2 regions of the Streptomyces sp. NPDC048696 genome follow, and region 2 is predicted to be linked to the other one. Evidence: predicted binding sites of a transcription regulator. Region 2 holds the regulator's gene; the other holds the start of a gene.
What was found. Region 2 encodes HrcA, which represses chaperone genes, less so after heat shock. Its sites were predicted from a motif close to TTNGCACTCNGNNNNNCNGAGTGCNAA; they were not measured.

Region 1 (11,441 bases), on a different contig from region 2:
CGACCAGGGCAAGCTGCGCCGCTTCGTCAACGTGTACGTCAACGACGACGACGTCCGGTTCGAGCAGGGTCTTGAGACGGCCACGCCGGACGGCGCGGGCGTCTCGATCATTCCGGCGGTCGCCGGAGGCTGCTGAGCCTGCTGGACCCGAGGGCGAATCACTCCCCTTCGCAGCACGCAGAGTTACCTGAATTGCCCCCTCCGCAAGCTAAGCGGAGGGGGCAATTCAGTGTGGTTGAGCGCGGTACAGTGGGGAAGTCCCCTTCGTTGTGCGTGCCACGTGCATATGAGAACGCGACGAACCGGCGTCGAGAAGCGGTCAAAGTGTTCGAGCATATTGCTCCTTAAGTGCGCTTTGCCCGGCCCGACTTGCCCCGGAATGCTGGAATAGGCGGCATTCCGCTCCTCACCCCTGCCCGGAATTCTCGTCCGATTGACCTGTTGCAGAGGGCAGTTGGGCAGATACATTCAGCCGCGGTCGACGCGTTCCGGCGCACACCCTCTCCTGTCGGAGGGTGCAGGTCTGACCCGGGTCCGCGAAGTGTGGTCCCGTGCAAGGGCCAGTAATAGGGGAGTTAGGCATGGCTCAGGGCACCGTCAAGTGGTTCAACGCGGAGAAGGGGTACGGCTTCATCGCGGTCGACGGTGGTGCGGATGTTTTCGTCCACTACAGCGCGATCCAGATGGACGGCTACCGCACCCTTGAAGAAGGTCAGCGAGTCGAGTTCGAGATCTCGCAGGGCCAGAAGGGTCCGCAGGCGGACATGGTCAAGCTCGCCGTCTGATCTCGGCGCGATCGGCCACCGACGCACTCACGCCGTGGGGCCCGCATCCTCTGTAAAAGGATGCGGGCCCCACGTGCGTGTCCGCGCGCCGGAGCGCGCGCCGGAGCCCGTCCCCGGACCCGCCCCCGAGTCCGCCCCCGGCAGGGCGGCGGCGGTGGGACGGCCTTGCACTCTCCTGGGTCGAGTGCTAATCATTGGCGTTAGCACTCTGCTGGTGAGAGTGACAGAACTTGGATCGGGTCGGTGAGGTCCGCGAGCCGCGTGGGGCAAGGAACCACAAGGCTTGCAGGCCGTCCGTCGCGGGCGCCTCTCGATCCGGAGCAATCCACCCCAGTCCGGGAGGACCACTTCACATGGCCAAGATCATCGCGTTCGACGAGGAGGCACGGCGCGGTCTCGAGCGCGGGATGAACCAGCTCGCCGACGCCGTTAAGGTCACCCTCGGCCCCAAGGGCCGTAACGTCGTCCTTGAGAAGAAGTGGGGCGCCCCCACGATCACCAACGATGGTGTTTCCATCGCCAAGGAGATCGAGCTGGAGGACCCGTACGAGAAGATCGGCGCCGAGCTGGTCAAGGAAGTCGCGAAGAAGACGGACGACGTCGCCGGTGACGGCACGACGACCGCGACCGTCCTGGCCCAGGCGCTGGTCCGCGAGGGCCTGCGCAACGTCGCCGCCGGCGCCAACCCGATGGCCCTGAAGCGCGGCATCGAGAAGGCCGTCGAGGCCGTCTCGGGCGCCCTGCTGGAGCAGGCCAAGGATGTCGAGACCAAGGAGCAGATCGCTTCCACGGCCTCCATCTCCGCCGCCGACACCCAGATCGGCGAGCTCATCGCCGAGGCCATGGACAAGGTCGGCAAGGAAGGCGTCATCACCGTCGAGGAGTCCCAGACCTTCGGTCTGGAGCTTGAGCTCACCGAGGGTATGCGCTTCGACAAGGGCTACATCTCGGCGTACTTCGCGACCGACATGGAGCGCATGGAAGCCGCGCTCGACGACCCGTACATCCTGATCGTCAACTCGAAGATCGGCTCGGTCAAGGACCTGCTGCCGCTCCTTGAGAAGGTCATGCAGTCGGGCAAGCCGCTCCTGATCATCGCCGAGGACGTCGAGGGCGAGGCCCTGTCGACCCTGGTCGTGAACAAGATCCGCGGCACCTTCAAGTCCGTCGCCGTCAAGGCCCCGGGCTTCGGCGACCGCCGCAAGGCGATGCTGAACGACATCGCCATCCTCACCGGCGGCACGGTCATCTCCGAGGAGGTCGGCCTCAAGCTGGAGAACGCGGGCCTCGACCTGCTCGGCCGCGCCCGCAAGGTCGTCATCACCAAGGACGAGACCACCATCGTCGACGGTGCCGGTGACAGCGACCAGGTCGCCGGTCGCGTGAACCAGATCCGCGCCGAGATCGAGAACTCGGACTCGGACTACGACCGCGAGAAGCTCCAGGAGCGCCTGGCGAAGCTGGCCGGCGGCGTGGCCGTCATCAAGGCCGGTGCCGCCACCGAGGTCGAGCTCAAGGAGCGCAAGCACCGCATCGAGGACGCCGTTCGCAACGCGAAGGCGGCCGTCGAGGAGGGCATCGTCGCCGGCGGTGGCGTGGCCCTGCTCCAGGCCTCCTCGGTCTTCGAGAAGCTGGACCTGTCGGGTGACGAGGCGACCGGCGCCAACGCCGTGAAGCTCGCCCTGGAGGCCCCGCTCAAGCAGATCGCCGTCAACGGTGGCCTTGAGGGCGGCGTCGTCGTCGAGAAGGTGCGCAACCTGGCCGTCGGCCACGGTCTGAACGCCGCGACCGGCGAGTACGTCGACATGATCGCCGAGGGCATCATCGACCCGGCGAAGGTCACGCGCTCCGCGCTGCAGAACGCCGCGTCGATCGCCGCGCTGTTCCTGACCACCGAGGCCGTCATCGCCGACAAGCCGGAGAAGGCCGCCGCGGCCGCTCCGGGCGGCATGCCGGGCGGTGACATGGACTTCTGATCCTTCTCGAAGGATCGGTGGCCCGGTTACGTACGGAGGGCGGCACCCCACGCCGGGGGTGCCGCCCTTCGGCGTGTGCGGGGGTTTTCGGCGCGGGTCAGCAGGCGTCGTCGGTGACCCGCGTCCTGATCACGGCTTCGCCGTTGCCCAGCGGGGTGACGACGACGTGCATACAGAACGCCGCGTCGGTGCCGGGGCCGGTGATGTCGTACGCCGAGGGGTCCTTGCCGCTGCTGCGCAGCACGAGCGGGTCGGTGAACCACTGGGCCGCGCCGGTGTTGTTCATGGCGTCCTCGATGATCCGCGCGTAGTCGTTTCCGGAGAACGCCTCGGACGGCGCGTAGTTGCGCTGCGTCGTCCCGTCCAGGTCGTGCGCCGCCTGGTGGGCGGCGTCCCGCAGCTCGCCCCGGCTCCAGTTCGTCTCGTCGTTCACGACGTAGATGCCGACGCCGACGACGACCAGGGTGAGGATGATGAGGGTGAGACCGACGGGGTTGGCGGGGTTGTAGGCGAAACGGCCGTTGACGCGCATGAAGACGGGTTCGGGTTCGCGGTCGGACGTGGTCATGACGAGATCGTAAGGCGGTCGCCGCGTACCGGAGTTGCCGCCCCGGGCTACCCGAGCGCCGCGCGCAGATGCCCGTCCGCGCGCTCCAGGCGCCGCGTCGCCGTCGCCGCGTCGACGTCCGCGAGCAGCATCAGGATCGCCGTCTTCACCTCGCCGTCGGCGGCCGTCAGGGCGGACTCGATATGGTCGTCGCCCGCGCCCGTCGCGAGCGAGACGATCCGGCGCGAGCGGGCGCGCAGCTTCTCGTTTGAGGCGCGTACGTCGACCATGAGGTTCCCGTACGTCTTGCCGAGGCGGATCATCGTGATCGTCGAGATCATGTTGAGGACGAGCTTCTGGGCGGTGCCCGCCTTCAGCCGGGTGGAGCCGGTCAGCAGCTCCGGGCCGACCACGACCTCGATGCCGTGGTCGGCGGCGGCCGCGAGCGGGCTGTCCGCGTTGCAGGAGAGCCCGATGGTCAGCGCGCCCAGGGCCCGCGCGTGCTCGACCGCGCCGACGGCGTACGGGGTGCGGCCCGAGGCGGAGATCCCGACGACGGTGTCGTCCGCGTCAAGGACGAGAGCGTCGAGGTCGGCGGCCGCCAACTCCCTTGAGTCCTCGGCTCCTTCGACCGCCTGGAGCATCGCGGACGGGCCGCCCGCGATGAGCCCCACGACCCGCGAGGGGTCGGTGGCGAACGTCGGCGGGCACTCGCTGGCGTCCAGCACGCCGAGCCGCCCGGCGGTGCCCGCGCCCGCGTAGACGAGCCGCCCGCCGCGCGCCATCCGCTCGGCGGTGGCGTCGATCGCGGCGGCGATCTGCGGGAGCCGCGCGGCGACGGCGGCCGGGACGCTCGCGTCCTCGCCGTTCATGATGCGGGCGATCTCGGCGGTCGCAAGACGGTCGATGTCGGCGAGCTCGGGCCGGAACGCCTCGGTGGTCAACTGAGCCAGCTGGGCGCGGAGTTCCCCGTACGCGGAAGTCATGGAAGTGCGCTCTTTCCGTACGTGTGCGAGGGCACCCGGGGTCAGCGGGTGCGCGGGCTGCGGCGGTGGGCGAGTGCTTCGTACGACGCGGCGAGGGCCGGGGCCGCCGTCTCGTACGTACGCTGGGCGATGCCGATGAACAGGCAGTCCACGACGAGGAGTTGACTCGTCCGGGACGACATCGCGGCCGGGCGCAGCTCGCTCTCGCGGGCGGTCGAGGTGGTCAGTATGTGGTCGGCGTACTGGGAGACCGGCCCGTCCGGGCGTCCGGTGATGGCGACGGTGGTGGCCCCGCGGTCGAAGGCGACGCGCAGCGGCTCGATGACGTCGCCGGTGGAGCCGGAGTGGGTGATGGCGACGGCGGCGTCGCCGGATCTGAGCTGCACGGCGTTGGTGACCGCGAGGTGCGGGTCGGTGTGGGCGTGCGCGATGAGCCCGATCCGAAGCAGCTTCTGGGCGAGGTCCTGGCCGACGAGCGAGGAGGCGCCGACGCCGTAGATGTCGACGCGGCGGGCCTGCGCGAGGGCCGCGACGGCCGCGCCGAGCTGGCCGGTGTCGAGGGCGGCGGCGGTGTCGGCGAGGGTCTGCCGCTCGTCGTGGGCGAGCTTGGCGACGACGTCCGCGATCGGGTCGTCGACCGCGATGTCGGCGGTGACGGCCGGGGCGCGCCCCGACTGCTGCTGGGCGGCGAGCCCGGCGAGCGCCAGACGCAGATCGCGGTAGCCGGGGTAGCCGAGGACGCGGGCGGTGCGCACGACCGTGGCCTCGCTGGTGCCGGTGAGCTCGGCGAGACCGGTGACCGTGAGGGCGGCGCAGCCGGCCGGGTCCTGGGCGACCGCCTCGGCGACGCGCTGCATCGAGCGGGTCATGGACGGCGCGAGGGTGCGCACCTTGGCCGCGAGGGCGGCGGGGGCGGGGGGTGCCGTGCCGCCGGTGAAAATTTCCTTCACGTCATCGGTCACCCCTGGAAGGTATTTTCGCGCGGGGGGCGGGTCAAGGGTGCGGACGCGGGGAACGGGAGGTGGCGGGGGGTCCCCGGGTCCGGCCGGGGCCGTCGGGGTGACAATGGCTGCATGGACGACGTCGACCCCCTGGAGCAGTCCCTGCACGCCGCACGCGCTCTCGTGCTGGCGGATCTGGCCGCGCGCGACGTGGCCCAGGCCGATGTGGTCTCGCTGGTCGAGGACGCGGTGACGCACCGCCGCTGGTGGGTGGAGCAGTGGCCGGACGGCGCGGAGTTCGTGGCCGGTCTGGTCGCCCAGGACGTGCAGGACGCGCTCCTGGAGAAGTACGGACGCTGGCCCATCTGCCCGGTCTGCGACGCCGGGGACCCGCACGCGCTCGACGTGGAGCCGGAGCTCGGCCCCGACCCGCACTGGGTGTGCGGCAAGGCCGGGGTGACGGTGGCCCCGGTCGGCGGCCTCGGCACGGGCCCCGTCGCGTGACCCTCTACATCGATCCGCCGACCTGGCCGGGCCATGGCCGTATGTGGTCGCACCTGGTCAGCGACGTGTCGTACGACGAGCTGCACGCGTTCGCGGCCTCCATCGGCTGCCCGCCGCGCGCCTTCGAGCGGGACCACTACGACGTGCCGTCGGAGCGCTACGAGGACGCGGTGCGGGCGGGCGCGGTGGAGATCGGCTCGAAGGAACTGGTGCGCAGGCTCACGGGGGCGGGGCTGCGGCGGCCCAAGGGGCGGGCGGGCGCGTAGCCCGTCAGGCGTGTTCCGCCACGGACCGCGCCTGCGCCCGCACGGACCGGGCCACCACCCGCGAGCGGGACTTGTGCAGCCGCAGGGAGACCGTGACCAGGGCCAGGGCCGCCAGGGTCATGGCCGCGCCCGACCACGCGGTGGCCCGGTAGCCGAGGCCCGCGCTGATGACCGCGCCGCCGAGCCAGGGGCCGCCCGTGTTGCCCAGGTTGAAGGACGACGTGGTGGTGGCGCCCGCCAGGGTGGGGGCGGCGCCGCCGACGTTGAACATCCGGGCGTTGAGCGCCGGGGCCGTGTAGAACGCCGAGACTCCGAGCAGGAACGAGAGGGCGATCGCGGCCACCGGGTGCGCGCCGAACAGGGCCAGCGCCACCAGGAACGCCGTCGAGGCCGTGATGCCGCTGAGCAGCACCCCGAACAGGTGCGCGTCCGCGACCCGGCCGCCGATCGTCGTACCGACGAGGGCGCCCGCGCCGAAGAGGCCGAGGATCGCCGGGACCCAGCCGGAGTCGACCTGGGCGACGTCGGTGAGCAGCGGCTTGAGGTAGCTGAACGCGCAGAACACGCCGCCCGCCGCGAGCGCGGTGATCGCGATCGAGAGCAGCACCTGCGGGTCGCGGTAGATCCGCAGCTCGGTGGCGAGCTGCGGCTTCTCGGCCGGGAGCGGGATGCGCGGGATGAGCGTCACGATGCCGACGAGGGCGATCGCGGAGGCCGCGCCGACGGCCCAGAACGCGGCCCGCCAGCCCAGGTTGTCGCCGAGTACCGCGCCGAGCGGGACGCCGAGGACGTTGGCGATCGAGAGCCCGCCGATCATGACGGCCATGGCCCGGGCCCGCGCGTTCACCGGCACCATCGCGATGGCCACGGCGGCTCCGACCGCCCAGAATCCGGCGCAGGCCAGCGCGCTCAGCACCCGGGAGACGAAGAGCAGCGCGTAGTTCGGGGCGAGCGCGCCGCCGACCTGGCCGAGCCCGAACGCCGTGATCAGCGCGATGAGTGTGGTGCGGCGCGGCAGCCGGAGCGTCGCCACCGCCAGCAGCGGCGCGCCCACCACCATGCCGATCGCGAACGCCGAGATCAGCAGCCCCGCCTGCGGGATCGACACGTCCATGTCGTCCGCGATGGCGGGCAGCAGCCCGGTGAGCATGAACTCACTGGTGCCGAGCGCGAAGACGGAGAGGCCGAGGATGTAGACGGCCAGCGGCATACGGGGGCGGGCCGAGGCGTCGGTGAGGTCGGTGTCGGGGAGGTCGGTTCCGGGCGCGGCGGAGTGATCGGCGGAGGAGGGCATATCAGGAGTCAACAGGGTCGATGACCATTACATTCCCGTCGCTCCAGCCTCATCCGTACCCCCTGATACATACCGGCTACGTCAGCAGCTCCAGCTCCGACGTCAGGTTCTCGCGGGCCCGCGCCTCCCACTCCCGCGTGCCGTGCGGCGTACGGAACAGCCTCGGCAGATCGAGCAGCTGGCGCAGGACCGCCGCGCGGCCCGCCCGGAAGGTGTCGTCCGGGACGAAGGCGTACTCGGCGCGGACCGCCGCCGCGTACGCCGCGTACTCCTCCGGGTCCCCGGCCAGCACCGCCAGGTCCGCGTCGCACAGGACCTCGCCGTTCGTGTCGCCCTCGTGCGGGTCGTGCGTGACGGTGAGCCGGACGAGCCGGGCGACCTCGGCGGTGGCCTCGGGGCTCAACCCGGCCTCGGGCAGGGCACGTTCGGCCAGGGCCGCGCTGCGCTCCTCGTTCTCCGAGCGGTCCGGCCGGTACACGGCGTCGTGGAACCAGGCCGCGAGGCGTACGAGCTCGGCGTCCTCGGCGTACTCCGCCAGCGTGTCGACGTGGCCGAGCACCGCCGCGAGGTGGGCGGTGGTGTGGTACCTGCGGTGCGGCTCGGCCCAGGCGGCGAGCAGCCGGTCGGCGTACGGGGCCGGGTCCGGCTCCGGGTCCGGCTCCGGGTCCGGCTCCTCGCCCGGGCGGGCGGCCAGGAGCGTGCGGGTCCAGCGGGCACGGAGGTCGTCGAGGTCGTCGCTGAGGTTGTCGCTGAGGTCGTCGAGGTCGGCCATGGGGTGAGCGTAGCCACTCCTCCCTCGGGGTAGCCCCCGCACCCGCTCGGGGGACTGCCGGATGGGGGCGCGGGGCCCGGTCCGGGAACGTGGGGGACATGGTTGCTTCCGTTTCCCGCAGGAGTCTGCTGGGCGCCGGTGCCGGTGCCGCCGTGCTCGTGGCCACGACGGGTGGGTCGGCGTTCGCGGCCGCCAGGCCCGGGGCGGCGCCCGGTGCGCCGTCCGCCCAGGGCGTCCGGCTCACCCTGCCCGCGCCCACCGGCCCCCACCCGGTCGGCACCGTGTCCGTCCGGCTCGTCGACCGGAGCCGGCGCGATCCCTGGGTGAGCACTCGCCCGTACCGGGAGCTGATGGTGAGCGTGCGCCACCCGGCAAGGGACGTACGCGGCCACCGGCTCGCCCCGCAGATGCTCCCGGGCGCGGCCGCCGACTTCGACCGGCTCAACTCGCTGGAGGGGGTGCCGCACGGCAAGGTCGACTGGGCGGCGACGCGCAGCCACGCGTACACCTCGGCGCCCGTCGGATGCCACGGCCTCCCCGTCGTCCTCTACTCGCCCGGCGCGGGCGACCCCCGCACGCTGGGCACCACGCTCTGCGACGAACTCGCCTCGCGCGGCTATGCGGTGGTCATGGTCGACCACACCTATGACGCCGGGGCGGTCGAGTTCCCCGGCTCCCGCGTGGAGCGCACGGTGCTGGGGGAGGAGTACGCGAAGGCCGAGAAGGCCGGACCGGCGGCGGTCACGGCGCTGCTGAAGAAGGCCGTGGACGTCCGGGTCGCCGACACCCGTTACGTACTGGACCGGCTCGGCGCGCTGTCCGCCGCGCTGCCCGGCGGCTCGCGCGGCACCCTCGACCTGTCGGCCGTCGGGATGTTCGGCCAGTCCGCGGGCGGCTTCACCGCCGCGCAGACCATGCACGACGACCGGCGACTCAGGGCCGTGCTCAACATGGACGGCGTGATGGGGTACGTCCAGAACGACGACGACCCGGCGAACCCGTCCCCGGTCGGCACCGACGGCCTGGACCGGCCGCTGCTGCTGATGGGCAAGGACGGCAACGACCACCACACCGTCCCCTCCTGGGGCCTCACCTGGGACCACAGCAGCGGCTGGCACCGCGATCTGACCCTGTGCGGCGGGGAGCACGCGAGCTTCACCGACCTTCAGTCCCAAGTGCCGCAGATCGGGAGGGCGTTGGGGCTGACGCCGGAGGTGGTCGCCAAGAACGTCGGCACCGTCGACCCGGCGCGTTCGGTCGCGGCCCAGCGGGCGTACGTGTCGGCGTTCTTCGACCGGTGGCTGCGGGGCGGGGACGGGGCTCTGCTGGACGGCCCGTCGGCGCGGTGGCCGGAGGTGCGGTTCGTGAAGTGAGCGTAGGTGTACGCAGAGAAGTCGGCCCCGGAGTTTTCGAACCCGGGGCCGACTTCCGTATACGTACGACTCACGCCGCCTTGAAGGTCCGCAGCCGCAGTGAGTTGCCGACCACGAAGACGGACGAGAAGGCCATCGCCGCGCCCGCGATCATCGGGTTGAGGAGTCCGGCCGCGGCGAGGGGGAGGGCGGCGACGTTGTAGGCGAAGGCCCAGAACAGGTTCGTACGGATCGTGCCCAGCGTCCGGCGGGAGAGGCGGATGGCGTCGGCGGCGGCGCGCAGGTCGCCCCGTACGAGGGTGAGGTCGCCCGCCTCGATCGCGGCGTCCGTGCCCGTGCCCATCGCCAGGCCCAGGTCGGCCTGGGCGAGCGCGGCCGCGTCGTTGACGCCGTCGCCGACCATCGCCACCGAACGGCCCTCAGCCTGAAGGCGCTTGACCACGTCGACCTTGTCCTGCGGCATGACCTCGGCGATCACCTGCTCGATGCCCACCTCGGCGGCGACGGACTCGGCCACCGCGCGGTTGTCGCCGGTGAGCAGGATCGGGGTGAGGCCGAGGGCGCGCAGCCGCCGGACCGCCTCGGCGCTGGTGTCCTTGACCGCGTCGGCGACCTCCAGGACCGCCCGCGCCTCGCCGTCCCAGGCGACGAGCACGGCCGTACGTCCGGCAGCCTCGGCGGTGTGCCGGGCGCGTGCCAGGTCGGCGGGCAGGGTGATCTGCCTTCCCCAAGCTCTCGACTTCGCTCGACCAGGGGAGGCCCCATTGGCGAGCAGCTTCTCGCGGCCGACGAGGACCGCGTGGCCGTCCACGATGCCCTGCACGCCGAGGCCCGCGAGGTCGGCGAAGTCCTCGGGGGTGGGGAGCGTGCCGACCCGCTCGGCGGCGCCGTCGGCGACGGCGCGGGCTATGGGGTGCTCTGAGGCGTGCTCCAACGCGCCCGCCAGGCGCAGGACTTCGGCCTCGGTGGTGGTGGGGGCGGTGTGGATGGCGCGGAGGGTCATGCGGCCGGTGGTGACGGTGCCGGTCTTGTCGAGGACGATCGTGTCGACGCGGCGGGTGGTCTCCAGGACCTCCGGGCCCTTGATGAGGATGCCGAGCTGGGCTCCTCGTCCCGTGCCGACCATGAGGGCGGTGGGGGTGGCGAGGCCCAGGGCGCAGGGGCAGGCGATGATCAGGACGGCGACCGCCGCCGTGAACGCCGCGGTCAGGCTGTGGCCGCTGAGCAGCCAGTACGCGAGGGTGCCCAGCGCGAGGGCGATCACGACCGGGACGAACACGGCGGAGATGCGGTCCGCGAGGCGCTGGGCCGCCGCCTTGCCGTTCTGGGCGTCCTCGACGAGGCGGGCCATCCTGGCCAGCTGGGTGTCGGCGCCGACGCGGGTCGCCTCGACGACCAGGCGGCCGCCGACGTTCAGGGTGGCGCCGGTGACGGGGTCGCCGACGGTCACGTCGACCGGGACGGACTCGCCCGTCAGCATCGACGCGTCCACCGCGCTGCCGCCCTCGACGACCGTGCCGTCCGTGGCGATCTTCTCGCCGGGGCGGACGAGGAAGCGGTCGCCGGTGCGGAGGTCGGTGACGGGGATGCGGAGTTCGGTGCCGTCTGTTGCGTTCAGTACGGTGACGTCCTTGGCGCCGAGTTCCAGCAGCGCCTGCAGGGCCGCGCCCGCCTTGCGCTTCGACTTCGCCTCGAAGTAACGGCCGGCCAGGATGAACGCGGTGACGCCGGCGGCGGCTTCCAGGTAGATGTTGGAGGCGCCGCTGCCGCCGCCCGCGGTGAGCTCGAAGCCGTGGCGCATGCCGGGCATTCCGGCGTCGCCGAGGAACAGGGCCCACAGGGACCAGGTGAACGCGGCGAGCGTGCCGACGGAGATGAGCGTGTCCATCGTGGCCGCGCCGTGCCTTGCGTTGGTGAGGGCGGCGCGGTGGAAGGGGTACGCGCCCCAGACGACCACCGGCGCGGCGAGCATGAGGCTCAGCCACTGCCAGTTGTCG
Region 2 (11,441 bases):
TGCCCGAGGGCCCGCAGGCCAGGTTCCTCTCCCTCCTGTACGGGGAGCTGGTGCCGGTCCCCGAGGACCAGGGCGGCGGCGCCCGCTGCACCCTGGCCAGCGCCGGGCACCCGCTGCCGCTGCTGCTGAGCCCCGACGGCGCGGTACGGGCGGCGGCGGTGCCGCAGGTGCTGATCGGCGTGGTCGAGGGGGCGGCGTACGAGAGCGAGAGCTTCCGGCTGATGCCCGGCGACAGCCTGCTGTGCGTCACCGACGGGGTGACCGAGCGGCGCTCCGGCTCGCGGATGTTCGACGACGAGGACGGCCTGGCGACGGCGCTCGCCCAGTGCGCCGGGCTGCCCGCGTCGGGGATCGCCGAACGGATCAAGCGAGCGGTGTACGCGTTCGGCGCGAAGCCGCCGGAGGACGACCTGGCGCTGCTGGTGCTACAGGCGCGGTGAGGCGGGGCCGCGGTCGGGGGACGGGGCCGCCCCACGGGTGGCGGACAATGGGGTCATGCCTTCCGTACTGCCCGATGGTGAGCCCATGCCCGAGGACGGGGCGCTGCCCGGTTCCGCCCTGGAGGGCGCCGGGGAGCGGCCGCTCGGCTTCTACCTGCACGTTCCGTACTGCGCCACGCGCTGCGGCTACTGCGACTTCAACACCTACACCGCCACCGAGCTGCGCGGTTCCGGCGGCGTGCTCGCCTCCCGGGACAACTACGCCACGACCCTGATCGACGAGATCCGCCTCGCCCGCAAGGTGCTGGGCGACGACGACCGTCCGGTCCGTACGGTGTTCGTCGGCGGTGGCACGCCGACGCTGCTCGCCGCGGGTGACCTGGTCCGGATGCTGGCGGCGGTACGGGACGAGTTCGGGCTCGCGGACGACGCCGAGGTGACGACGGAGGCGAACCCCGAGTCGGTGGACCGGGCGTATCTGGAGGAGCTGCGGGCCGGCGGCTTCAACCGGGTGTCCTTCGGCATGCAGAGCGCGAAGCAGCACGTACTGAAGGTCCTCGACCGTACGCACACGCCGGGGCGCCCCGAGGCGTGCGTCGCCGAGGCGCGGGCGGCGGGGTTCGACCACGTCAACCTGGACCTGATCTACGGGACGCCCGGGGAGTCGGACGACGACTGGCGCGCGTCGCTGGCGGCGGCGGTCGGCGCGGGCCCCGACCACATCTCGGCGTACGCGCTGATCGTCGAGGAGGGCACCAAGCTGGCGCGGCGCATCCGCCGGGGCGAGGTCCCGATGACGGACGACGACGTCCACGCGGACCGCTATCTGATCGCCGACTCGGTGCTGGCCGAGGCGGGCTTCGACTGGTACGAGGTGTCGAACTGGGCCACGTCCGAGGCCGGGCGGTGCCTGCACAACGAGCTGTACTGGCGCGGGGCGGACTGGTGGGGGGCGGGGCCGGGGGCGCACAGCCATGTGGGGGGCGTGCGGTGGTGGAACGTGAAGCATCCCGGGGCGTATGCGTCGGCGCTGTCCGTCGGCCGCAGCCCGGGGGCGGGCCGGGAGGTCCTGTCCTCGGAGGACCGCCGGGTCGAGCGCATCCTCCTGGAACTGCGCCTGCGCGCGGGCTGCGAGCTGTCCCTGCTGCGCCCGACGGGCCTCGCGGCGGCGCGCCGCGCGCTGTCCGACGGGCTGCTCGACCCGGGCCCGTACGCCGACGGCCGGGCGGTGCTGACGCTGCGGGGGCGGCTGCTGGCGGACGCGGTGGTCCGCGACCTGGTGGATTGACCCCCACCCCGCACCTTCCCGCTGTGACATTTGCGGCTCCGCCGCGTGGCCTCCGGGGGCGGGTGGGGGTTGAGGAGGGTTTCCCGGGGCTGCGCCCCGGACCCCGCGCGGGGGCTGCGCCCCCTGCACCCACTCTCCGGCTGCCGACCGTGCTGGGTTGCGCGCGCAGTTCCCACCGGGCCGCAGCCGACCAGATCCCCCGGAGGGTTTCGGGAAGGGGTGGGGTGGGGGAAAACCAAACCCCGGTCCCCAACTACGCCGTCACGAAATCGATCAGCTCCTCCACCCGGCCCAGCAGCTCCGGCTCCAGGTCCTTGTACGTGTGGACGCGGGACAGGATGTGCTGCCACGCCGCGCCCGTGTGCGGGGGCCAGCCCAGGGCCGCGCACACCCCCGTCTTCCAGTCCACACCCCGCGGCACCACCGGCCACCCCCCGATCCCGACGGACGCCGGCTTCACCGCCTCCCACACGTCGATGTACGGATGCCCGGCGATCAGGACGTGCTCGCCCGTGACCGCCGCCGCGATCCGGGACTCCTTCGAGCCGGGGACCAGGTGGTCGACCAGGACTCCGAGGCGCGCGTCGGGTCCGGGGGCGAAGTCCGCGACGATCGCGGGGAGGTCGTCGATGCCCTCCAGGTACTCGACGACGACGCCCTCGATCCGCAGGTCGTCGCCCCACACCTTCTCCACGAGCTCCGCGTCGTGGCGCCCCTCGACATAGATCCGCCCCGCCCGCGCCACCCGCGCCCGCGCCCCGGGCACCGCCACCGACCCCGACGCCGTACGGGTGGGGCGGGACGGCGCGGCCGAGGGGCGGACCAGCGTCACCACCTTGCCCTCCAGCAGGAACCCGCGCGGCGCCAGCGGGAACACCCGGTGCTTGCCGAAGCGGTCCTCCAGCGTCACCGTGCCCGCCTCGCAGCGGATCACCGCCCCGCAGAAGCCGGTCGTCACCTCCTCCACCACCAGATCGGGCTCGGCGGCGACCTCGGGGGCCGGGGCCTGCTTCTTCCAGGGCGGGGTCAGATCCGGGCTGTAGCTGCGCATTCGGATGAGAATACGGGCTGATCACCGACCCCGGGCGGGTTACGACACGCCGAATTGGGCCGCCAGCGACGCCCGTTGCCCCCGTACGAACGCCGCGTCCACCACCGCCCCGTGCCCGGGCACGTACACCGCGTCCTCCCCGCCCAGGTCGAGCAGCCGGTCCAGCGCGGCGGGCCAGCGGGTGCGGACCGCGTCGGGGCCCGCCTGCGGCTCGCCGGACTCCTCCACCAGGTCGCCGCAGAAGACGATCTCGGGGGAGCCGGGGATCAGCAGCACGAGGTCGTGGCCGGAGTGGCCGGGGCCCACGTTGGCGAGGAGCACCTGTCGGCCGCCCAGGTCCAGCGTCCACTCGCCGCTCACGAAGTGGTGCGGCCGCACCAGCAGGTCGGCCGCTTCGGCGGCCTGCGCGGCCGGGACCCCGTGCGCCGTCGCGTCGGCCTTCAGGGCCTCGCCGTCCAGGACCCGGTCGATGCCCACCGCCCCGTACACCTCGGCGCCCGAGAACGCGGCCGTGCCGAGCACATGGTCGAAGTGCGGATGGCTGAGCGCGATGTGGGTGACCCGGCGCCCGGCGAGCGCCTGCGCCTGGGCGCGCAGTTCGGCGCCCTCGCGCAGCGTGGACCCCGTGTCGTACAGCAGTACCGCCCGCTCGCCGACGACCAGGCCGGCCGTCGCGTCCCAGCCGGGCAGCCTGCGGCGGCCGACGCCGTCGCCCAGGCGTTCCCAGCCGGACTCCTCCCAGCGGATGTCCGTCGTGTCGATGCCCATGACCGCGACGGTATCCCGGGTCACCGGGCGCGTCGCTCGACCGCGCCGCGAGCGGTAAGGGTGGCCGCCCTTGCTAGGGGTGTACCGGTCGGCCGTACACTGGCCGGGGGAATGCTGGCACTCGAACGCACAGAGTGCCAGGCAGAGCGGCCAGGGACCACAGCTGGAGGTGTGCGCGGTGCTCAGTGAACGCAGACTGGAGGTCCTGCGCGCGATCGTCCAGGACTATGTCGGGACCGAGGAGCCGGTGGGGTCGAAGGCCCTGACCGAGCGGCACGCGCTCGGCGTCTCGCCGGCGACCGTGCGCAACGACATGGCCGTCCTGGAGGAGGAGGGCTTCATCGCCCAGCCTCACACCAGCGCCGGTCGCATCCCCACGGACAAGGGCTACCGGCTGTTCGTCGACAAGCTCGCGGGCGTCAAGCCGATGACGTCGCCGGAGCGGCGGGCCATCCAGAACTTCTTGGACGGCGCCGTCGACCTCGACGACGTGGTGGCGCGGACCGTGCGGCTGCTCGCCCAGCTGACCCGGCAGGTCGCCGTGGTGCAGTACCCGTCGCTGACACGCTCGACCGTGCGGCATGTGGAACTGCTCTCACTCGCGCCCGCCAGACTCATGCTGGTGCTCATCACGGACACCGGGCGGGTCGAGCAGCGGTTGGTCGACTGCCCGGCGCCGTTCGGCGAGACCTCGCTCGCGGATCTGCGGGCCCGGCTCAACAGCCGGGTGGTCGGGCGGCGCTTCGCCGACGTACCGCAGCTGGTGCAGGACCTGCCGGAGTCCTTCGAGCCGGAGGACCGAGGAACCGTTTCGACGGTCCTGGCCACCCTGCTCGAAACCCTGGTCGAAGAGACCGAGGAGCGGTTGATGATCGGCGGCACCGCCAATCTGACCCGCTTCGGACATGATTTTCCCCTGACCATTCGGCCGGTGCTGGAGGCACTTGAGGAGCAGGTCGTGCTCCTCAAACTGCTCGGCGAGGCCAAGGAATCGGGCATGACCGTACGAATCGGGCATGAGAACGCCCATGAAGGGCTGAACTCCACGTCCGTCGTCTCGGTCGGCTACGGTTCGGGCGGCGAGGCGGTCGCCAAACTCGGCGTGGTCGGCCCGACCCGCATGGATTACCCCGGAACGATGGGAGCGGTACGCGCAGTGGCACGTTACGTCGGACAGATCCTGGCGGAGTCGTAAGTGGCCACGGACTACTACGCCGTACTGGGCGTACGCCGCGACGCATCGCAGGACGAGATCAAGAAGGCGTTCCGCCGGCTGGCGAGGGAACTTCACCCCGATGTGAACCCCGACCCCAAGACCCAGGAGCGGTTCAAGGAGATCAACGCCGCTTACGAGGTGCTGTCGGACCCGCAGAAGAAGCAGGTCTACGACCTCGGCGGCGACCCCCTGTCGTCCTCCGGCGGCGGTGGCGCGGGCGGCTTCGGCGCGGGCGGCTTCGGGAACTTCTCGGACATCATGGACGCGTTCTTCGGCACGGCCTCGCAGCGCGGTCCGCGCTCGCGGACCCGCCGGGGCCAGGACGCCATGATCCGCCTGGAGATCGACCTCAACGAGGCGGCCTTCGGGACCACCAAGGAGATCCAGGTCGACACGGCGGTCGTCTGTACGACCTGCTCCGGCGAGGGCGCCGCCCCCGGCACCTCGGCGCAGACGTGTGACATGTGCCGCGGCCGCGGTGAGGTCTCCCAGGTCACCCGCTCCTTCCTCGGCCAGGTCATGACCTCGCGGCCGTGCCCGCAGTGCCAGGGCTTCGGCACCGTGGTGCCGACCCCGTGCCCCGAGTGCGCGGGCGACGGCCGGATCCGTTCGCGGCGCACCCTGACCGTGAAGATCCCGGCCGGTGTCGACAACGGCACCCGGATCCAGCTGGCGGGCGAGGGCGAGGTCGGCCCCGGCGGCGGCCCCGCCGGCGACCTCTATGTGGAGATCCACGAGCTGCCGCACGACGTCTTCCAGCGGCGCGGCGACGATCTGCACTGCACGGTGACGATCCCCATGACGGCGGCGGCGCTCGGCACCAAGGTGCCGCTGCAGACGCTGGACGGCATGGAGGAGGTGGACATCCGCCCGGGCACCCAGTCGGGCCAGTCCATCCCGCTGCACGGGCGCGGTGTGACGCATCTGCGCGGCGGCGGGCGGGGCGATCTGATCGTCCACGTCGAGGTCACCACGCCGACCAAGCTGGACCCGCAGCAGGAGGACCTGCTGCGCCAGCTGGCCAAGCTGCGCGGCGAGGAGCGCCCCCTGGGCCAGTTCCAGCCGGGCCAGCAGGGCCTGTTCTCCCGCTTGAAGGACGCGTTCAACGGCCGCTGAGCCGCGAAATGTCACAGCCCCGCGCCCCTTGATGGGCCCTTCGGGCCCTCTTAGGGGCGCGGGGAACTGCGCGACCAGCCCCCACCGGCCCGCAGGTCAGCAGGGGCCCGGGGCGCAGCCCGCGGTGGGAGGGGGATTCGGTGCCGGGGCGCACCCGTGGCACGATGCGGGCATGGCTTTGACCGATCTCTGCCGGTATCCGATCGTGCAGGCCCCCATGGCCGGTGGTGTCTCCGCCGCCGGTCTCGCCGCCGCGGTCTGCGAGGCCGGCGGGCTCGGATTCCTGGCCGCCGGGTACAAGACGGCCGACGGGATGTACCAGGAGATCAAGCAGCTGCGCCGGCTCACCGGCCGCCCCTTCGGCGTCAACCTGTTCATGCCGCAGCCCCCGCACACCGACCCCGCGGTCATCGACGTCTACCGGCACCAGCTGGCGGGCGAGGCCACCTGGTACGAGACACCGCTGGGCGAGGCGGACTCCGGCGGCGACGACGGCTACGAGGCCAAGCTGGCGATCCTGCGCGACGACCCGGTCCCGGCCGTGTCGTTCACCTTCGGCTGCCCCGAGCCCGAGGTGCTCGCCGCCTTCGCCGCCCTCGGCACGTACACCGTCGTCACCGTGACCACCCCCGACGAGGCGCTGGCCGCGCAGAGCGCCGGTGCGGACGCCGTGTGCGTGCAGGGGATAGAGGCCGGCGGGCACCAGTCGACGCACCGCGACGACCCGCAGGCCGACGGCTCCGGGATCGGGCTGCTCACCCTGATCACGCTGGTCCGCGAGGCCGTGCGGCTGCCGATCATCGCGACCGGCGGCCTGATGCGCGGCGCCCAGATCGCGGCGGTGCTCGCGGCGGGCGCGGACGCGGCGCAGCTCGGCACGGCGTTCCTGGCCTGCCCGGAGTCCGGCGCCGACGCGCTGCACAAGCAGGCCCTGACCAACCCCCTGTTCGCCCGTACGGAGTTGACCCGCGCGTTCTCCGGCCGGCCCGCCCGCGGCCTGGTCAACCGGTTCATGCGCGAGCACGGGCCGTACGCGCCGGCCGCCTATCCGGAGGTCCACCAGATCACCACCGGACTGCGGCGGGCCGCCGCGGCGGCCGGTGACGCCCAGGGCATGGCGCTGTGGGCGGGCCAGGGCCACCGGCTCGCGCGCGAGCTGCCCGCCGGGCGGCTGGTGGAGGTACTGGCGGCCGAACTGGACGCTTCGCTGGCCGCGTTGGCGGCGGCATCGAGAAACATGAGGAGTGCGTCATGACCGCCCCGGTCTTCGTGGTCGACGGTTTCACAGCGGTGGGACCGGACGGCCGGTACGTCCTGGACGGGCCCGAGGGACGGCACGCCGTCTCGGTCAAGCGGCTCGGTCCCGGCGAGGACGTGGTCCTCACCGACGGGCACGGCGACTGGGCCGACGCCGTGGTCCTGGAGACCGAGGGCAAGGACCGGCTCGTCGTACGGCTCGACGCGGTACGCCACGAGCCCGAGCCCGAGGTCAGGATCACCGTCGTCCAGGCGCTGCCCAAGGGCGACCGGGGCGAGGTCGCCGTGGAGACGATGACCGAGACCGGCGTCGACGCCGTGGTGCCGTGGCAGGCCGCGCGGTGCATCACCCAGTGGAAGGGCGAGCGGGGCGCCAAGTCCCTGGCCAAGTGGCGCAGTACGGCCCGTGAGTCGGGCAAGCAGTCGCGCCGGGTGCGGTTCCCGGAGGTACGGGACGCGATGACGACCAAGCAGGTTGTCGCTTTTCTGGCCACGGCTGATTTCGCCGCTGTGCTGCACGAGGACCGGGACGCGCCGAGCGAGGCGCTGGCCACCGCGAAGCTGCCCGAGCGCGGGGAGATCGTGCTGGTGGTGGGCCCGGAGGGCGGTGTGTCCCCCGAGGAGCTGGCGGTCTTCGAGGCGGCGGGCGCCAGGCCCTACCGGCTCGGCCCGAGCGTGCTGCGCACCTCCACGGCGGGCACGGCGGCCGCCGCGTTGCTGATGGGACGCACGGGGCGCTGGGCGTGAGGCAGGCGGCGTGACGTCGTAAAGCCGTCTACCGCGCGGGCCCGGCCGGTGGGACGCTGTCGCGTATGGGGGTACGGAGATACGTACGGATGCCGCTGCGGCACCGGCGCGCGCTCGCCGCGCTCGGTGTGATCGCCACGGCGGGCGCGGCGGTGGCGGCCTGCGACCCGGTGGGCGGCATGAGCTCGGCGACCGTCTCGATCACCACCGACAAGACGGCGACGGACAAGCTGAAGCAGGACGGCGTGAACGTGCAGTGGCTGTCCTGTACGGCGAAGGTCAACGGCGGCGGCACCTCGACCCGCACCCCGGCCCCGTCCTCGACGCACTCGGTCGCCACGGTGGACTGCCGCGGCCGCACCAAGGACAACAAGGCGATCACGGTCACCGGCAAGGTCACCGAGGTCCGCGACGACCGCTGCGTGCGCGGCGATCTGACGGCGAAGGTCGGCGACCGCACGGTCTTCAAGGTCAACGTCCTGGGCGACTGCAACGCCCCCGCGCCCACCGCCACCACCCACCCCAAGCCCCCCGGCAAACCGGGCAGCCACCCGACGGCGACGGTCACCGTGACGGTGACGGAGACGTTCCGGGGCAAGTGAGCGGGCGGGCCGCGAGCCTCGCCGCGTACGCCTCCCGGACAGGGCGGCACGCTATCGCCCCGCGAACCTCAGTAGCATGCCCATGAACTGATCACCGCTACCGAGGAGCTCAGGAACGTGGCCGGAGAGCCGCAGGCGGACTGCCTGTTCTGCAAGATCGTCTCGGGGGACGTCCCGGCGACCGTCGTGAAGGAGAGCGAGAGGGTCGTCGCCTTCCGCGACATAAACCCCCAGGCCCCCACCCACATCCTCGTCATCCCCCGGGTCCACTACCCGGACGCCGCCTCGCTGGCCGCCGCCGAACCGGCGGTCGCCGCCGATCTGCTGCGCGCGGCGGGCGAGATCGCGGGCGACGAGAAGATCGCCGGGACCGGCTACCGGATCGTCTTCAACACCGGCAGCGGCGCGGGCCAGACGGTCTTCCACGCCCACGCCCATCTGCTCGGCGGCCGCGGCCTCCAGTGGCCGCCCGGATAACTGCCCGTGTCCGTACGTGAATTGGTGGTGCTCGGCACCGCCAGCCAGGTCCCGACCCGGCACCGCAACCACAACGGCTATCTGCTGCGCTGGGACGGCGAGGGCATCCTCTTCGACCCCGGCGAGGGCACCCAGCGGCAGATGCTGCGGGCCGGGGTGGCCGCCCACGACATCAACCGGATCTGCGTCACGCACTTCCACGGCGACCACTCGCTGGGCCTGGCCGGGGTGATCCAGCGGATCAACCTCGACCGGGTGCCGCACCCGGTCACCGCGCACTACCCGGCGAGCGGGCAGCGCTTCTTCGACCGGCTGCGGTACGCCACGGCCTACCGCGAGACGGTCGAGCTCGGCCAGGTGCCGGTCGAGGGCGAGGGAGCGGTGCTGGCCGCCACCGACGCGTACACGCTGGAAGCGCGGCGGCTCTCGCACCCGGTCGAGTCGTACGGCTACCGGTTCACCGAGCCGGACCGCCGCCGGATGCTGCCCGCGCTGCTCGCCGAGCGCGGCATCGCCGGACCCGACGTGGGCCGCCTGCAGCGCGAGGGCGTGCTCGACGGGGTCACGCTCGACGAGGTCAGCGAGATACGGCGCGGCCAGCGGTTCGCCTTCGTGATGGACACCCGGCTCTGCGACGGCGTCACGGCGCTGGCGCGGGGCTGCGACATGCTGGTCATCGAGTCGACGTTCCTGGACGAGGACGTCCGACTGGCCGAGGACCACGGTCACCTGACGGCGGGCCAGGCGGCGGCGGTGGCGCGCGACGCCGGTGTGCGCCACCTGGTCCTCACCCACTTCTCGCAGCGCTACGCCGACCCGGCCGAGTTCGAACGGCAGGCGCGGGCGGCGGGGTTCGCGGGGGAGCTGACGGTGGCGGAGGACCTGACGAGGGTCCCGCTGCCGAAACGTACGACGTAGCCGTACGAGGCCCGGACGCAAGACGCAACGCACGCACCACCAGGAAGCAGCACCTCATGCCCCTCCCCAAGGCCGAACTCCACCTCCACATCGAAGGCACCCTCGAACCCGAGCTCGCCTTCGAACTGGCCGCGCGCAACGGAGTGCGGCTCCCGTACGCGGACACCGAGGAGCTGCGCAAGGCGTACCTCTTCGACGACCTCCAGTCCTTCCTCGACCTGTACTACTCGCTGATGGCGGTGCTGCGGACGGAGGACGACTTCGAGGCGCTGGCGGAGGCGTATCTGGCGCGGGCCGCGGCGCAGGGGGTGCGGCACGCGGAGATCTTCTTCGACCCGCAGGCGCATACGGCGCGGGGCGTGCCGATCGGGACGGTGGTGGAAGGGCTCGGCCGGGCGCTCGACCGCAGCCGGGAGCGGCACGGCATCTCCACCCGGCTGATCCTCTGCTTCCTGCGGGACCAGTCGGCCGAGTCGGCGCTGGCGACGCTGGAGGCGGCGCGGCCGCACCTGGACCGGATCGTGGGCATCGGCCTCGACTCGGCGGAGGTCGGGCATCCGCCGGCGAAGTTCCGTGAGGTGTACGCGGTGGCGGACACGCTCGGGCTGCGCAAGGTCGCGCACGCGGGGGAGGAGGGGCCGCCGTCGTACATCACCGAGGCGCTGGACGTGCTCGGCGTCGAGCGGATCGACCACGGGCTGCGGGCGCTTGAGGACCCGGATCTGGTGGCGCGCCTGGTCCGCGACCGCGTCCCGCTGACGCTGTGCCCCCTCTCGAACGTCCGGCTGCGTGCCGTGTCCGTCCTGACGGAGCATCCGCTGCGGCGGATGATGGACGCGGGGCTGATGTGCACGGTGAACTCCGACGATCCGGCGTACTTCGGCGGCTACGTGGACGACACGTTGCTCGCGGTGCGGGACGCGTTGGGGCTGGAGGAGGAGCGCCTGCGCGAACTCGCCCGGAACTCGTTCCTCGCGGCGTTCCTGGACGACGAGGAGGAGCTGCGCGAGCGGTACCTGGGCGAGGTGGAGGCGTACGAATTCGGTACGGGGTGAGGTTGGGGGTTCGCGTTCGTCTGCGGGTTGTGTGTGGCTCCGCCGCGTGGGCGCGAGCAACCCAGCGCGGTCTGTAGACGAACGCCCACGTAGTGGCGGCTACGACGCGAGCGCGACCCGCGGCTCGTCCTGGTGCACCGTACCGACCACCGGCCCCCGCCCGGACACACCCCGTGCCACAACCCCCAGCGGCCCCGCCACCACCAGCAGCAGCGCGGCCAGCACCGTCCCCATCCCCACGAACCCCAGCTGTTCCGACAGCAGGCTCCCCGTCAGCGGCCCGCACGCGACGCCGAGCGACGACGCCGAACCCACCAGCACCGCCCACCGCCCCCGCGGATCCAGCGCGGCCGCGAGGCCGAGGAGATACGAGAGCACGACCGGGTAGAAGACGTTCCAGAGCATCACACCGCCCGCGAACGACGGCAGGTCCCGCGCCGACGAACTCAGCACCACGCACCCCGCGATGACCACCGTCCCCACCCCGATCGGCGCCGTCCGCCCGA

Region 1: the regulator HrcA is predicted to act here: its motif matches at 986-1,012, upstream of groL (chaperonin GroEL).

Annotation. Positions count from the first base shown of each region.
Region 1 is NZ_JBICVJ010000003.1:15,184-26,624, reverse strand. It holds gene ACGFRG_RS06225 (MoaD/ThiS family protein) at 1-136, shown strand, start outside; gene ACGFRG_RS06220 (cold-shock protein) at 582-785, shown strand; gene groL (chaperonin GroEL) at 1,139-2,761, shown strand; gene ACGFRG_RS06210 (hypothetical protein) at 2,859-3,329, opposite strand; gene murQ (N-acetylmuramic acid 6-phosphate etherase) at 3,377-4,294, opposite strand; gene ACGFRG_RS06200 (MurR/RpiR family transcriptional regulator) at 4,336-5,256, opposite strand; gene ACGFRG_RS06195 (hypothetical protein) at 5,368-5,739, shown strand; gene ACGFRG_RS06190 (DUF4031 domain-containing protein) at 5,736-6,005, shown strand; gene ACGFRG_RS06185 (Cmx/CmrA family chloramphenicol efflux MFS transporter) at 6,010-7,215, opposite strand; gene ACGFRG_RS06180 (hypothetical protein) at 7,376-8,071, opposite strand; gene ACGFRG_RS06175 (alpha/beta hydrolase family protein) at 8,170-9,444, shown strand; gene ACGFRG_RS06170 (copper-translocating P-type ATPase) at 9,515-11,441, opposite strand, start outside.
Region 2 is NZ_JBICVJ010000005.1:28,342-39,782, reverse strand. It holds gene ACGFRG_RS11870 (SpoIIE family protein phosphatase) at 1-440, shown strand, start outside; gene hemW (radical SAM family heme chaperone HemW) at 496-1,728, shown strand; gene ACGFRG_RS11860 (DUF3097 domain-containing protein) at 1,982-2,779, opposite strand; gene ACGFRG_RS11855 (MBL fold metallo-hydrolase) at 2,819-3,547, opposite strand; gene hrcA (heat-inducible transcriptional repressor HrcA) at 3,726-4,742, shown strand; gene dnaJ (molecular chaperone DnaJ) at 4,743-5,879, shown strand; gene ACGFRG_RS11840 (nitronate monooxygenase) at 6,052-7,134, shown strand; gene ACGFRG_RS11835 (16S rRNA (uracil(1498)-N(3))-methyltransferase) at 7,131-7,883, shown strand; gene ACGFRG_RS11830 (hypothetical protein) at 7,949-8,485, shown strand; gene ACGFRG_RS11825 (histidine triad nucleotide-binding protein) at 8,603-8,962, shown strand; gene ACGFRG_RS11820 (ribonuclease Z) at 8,969-9,880, shown strand; gene ACGFRG_RS11815 (adenosine deaminase) at 9,937-10,935, shown strand; partial or broken gene ACGFRG_RS11810 (MFS transporter) at 10,883-11,441, opposite strand, start outside.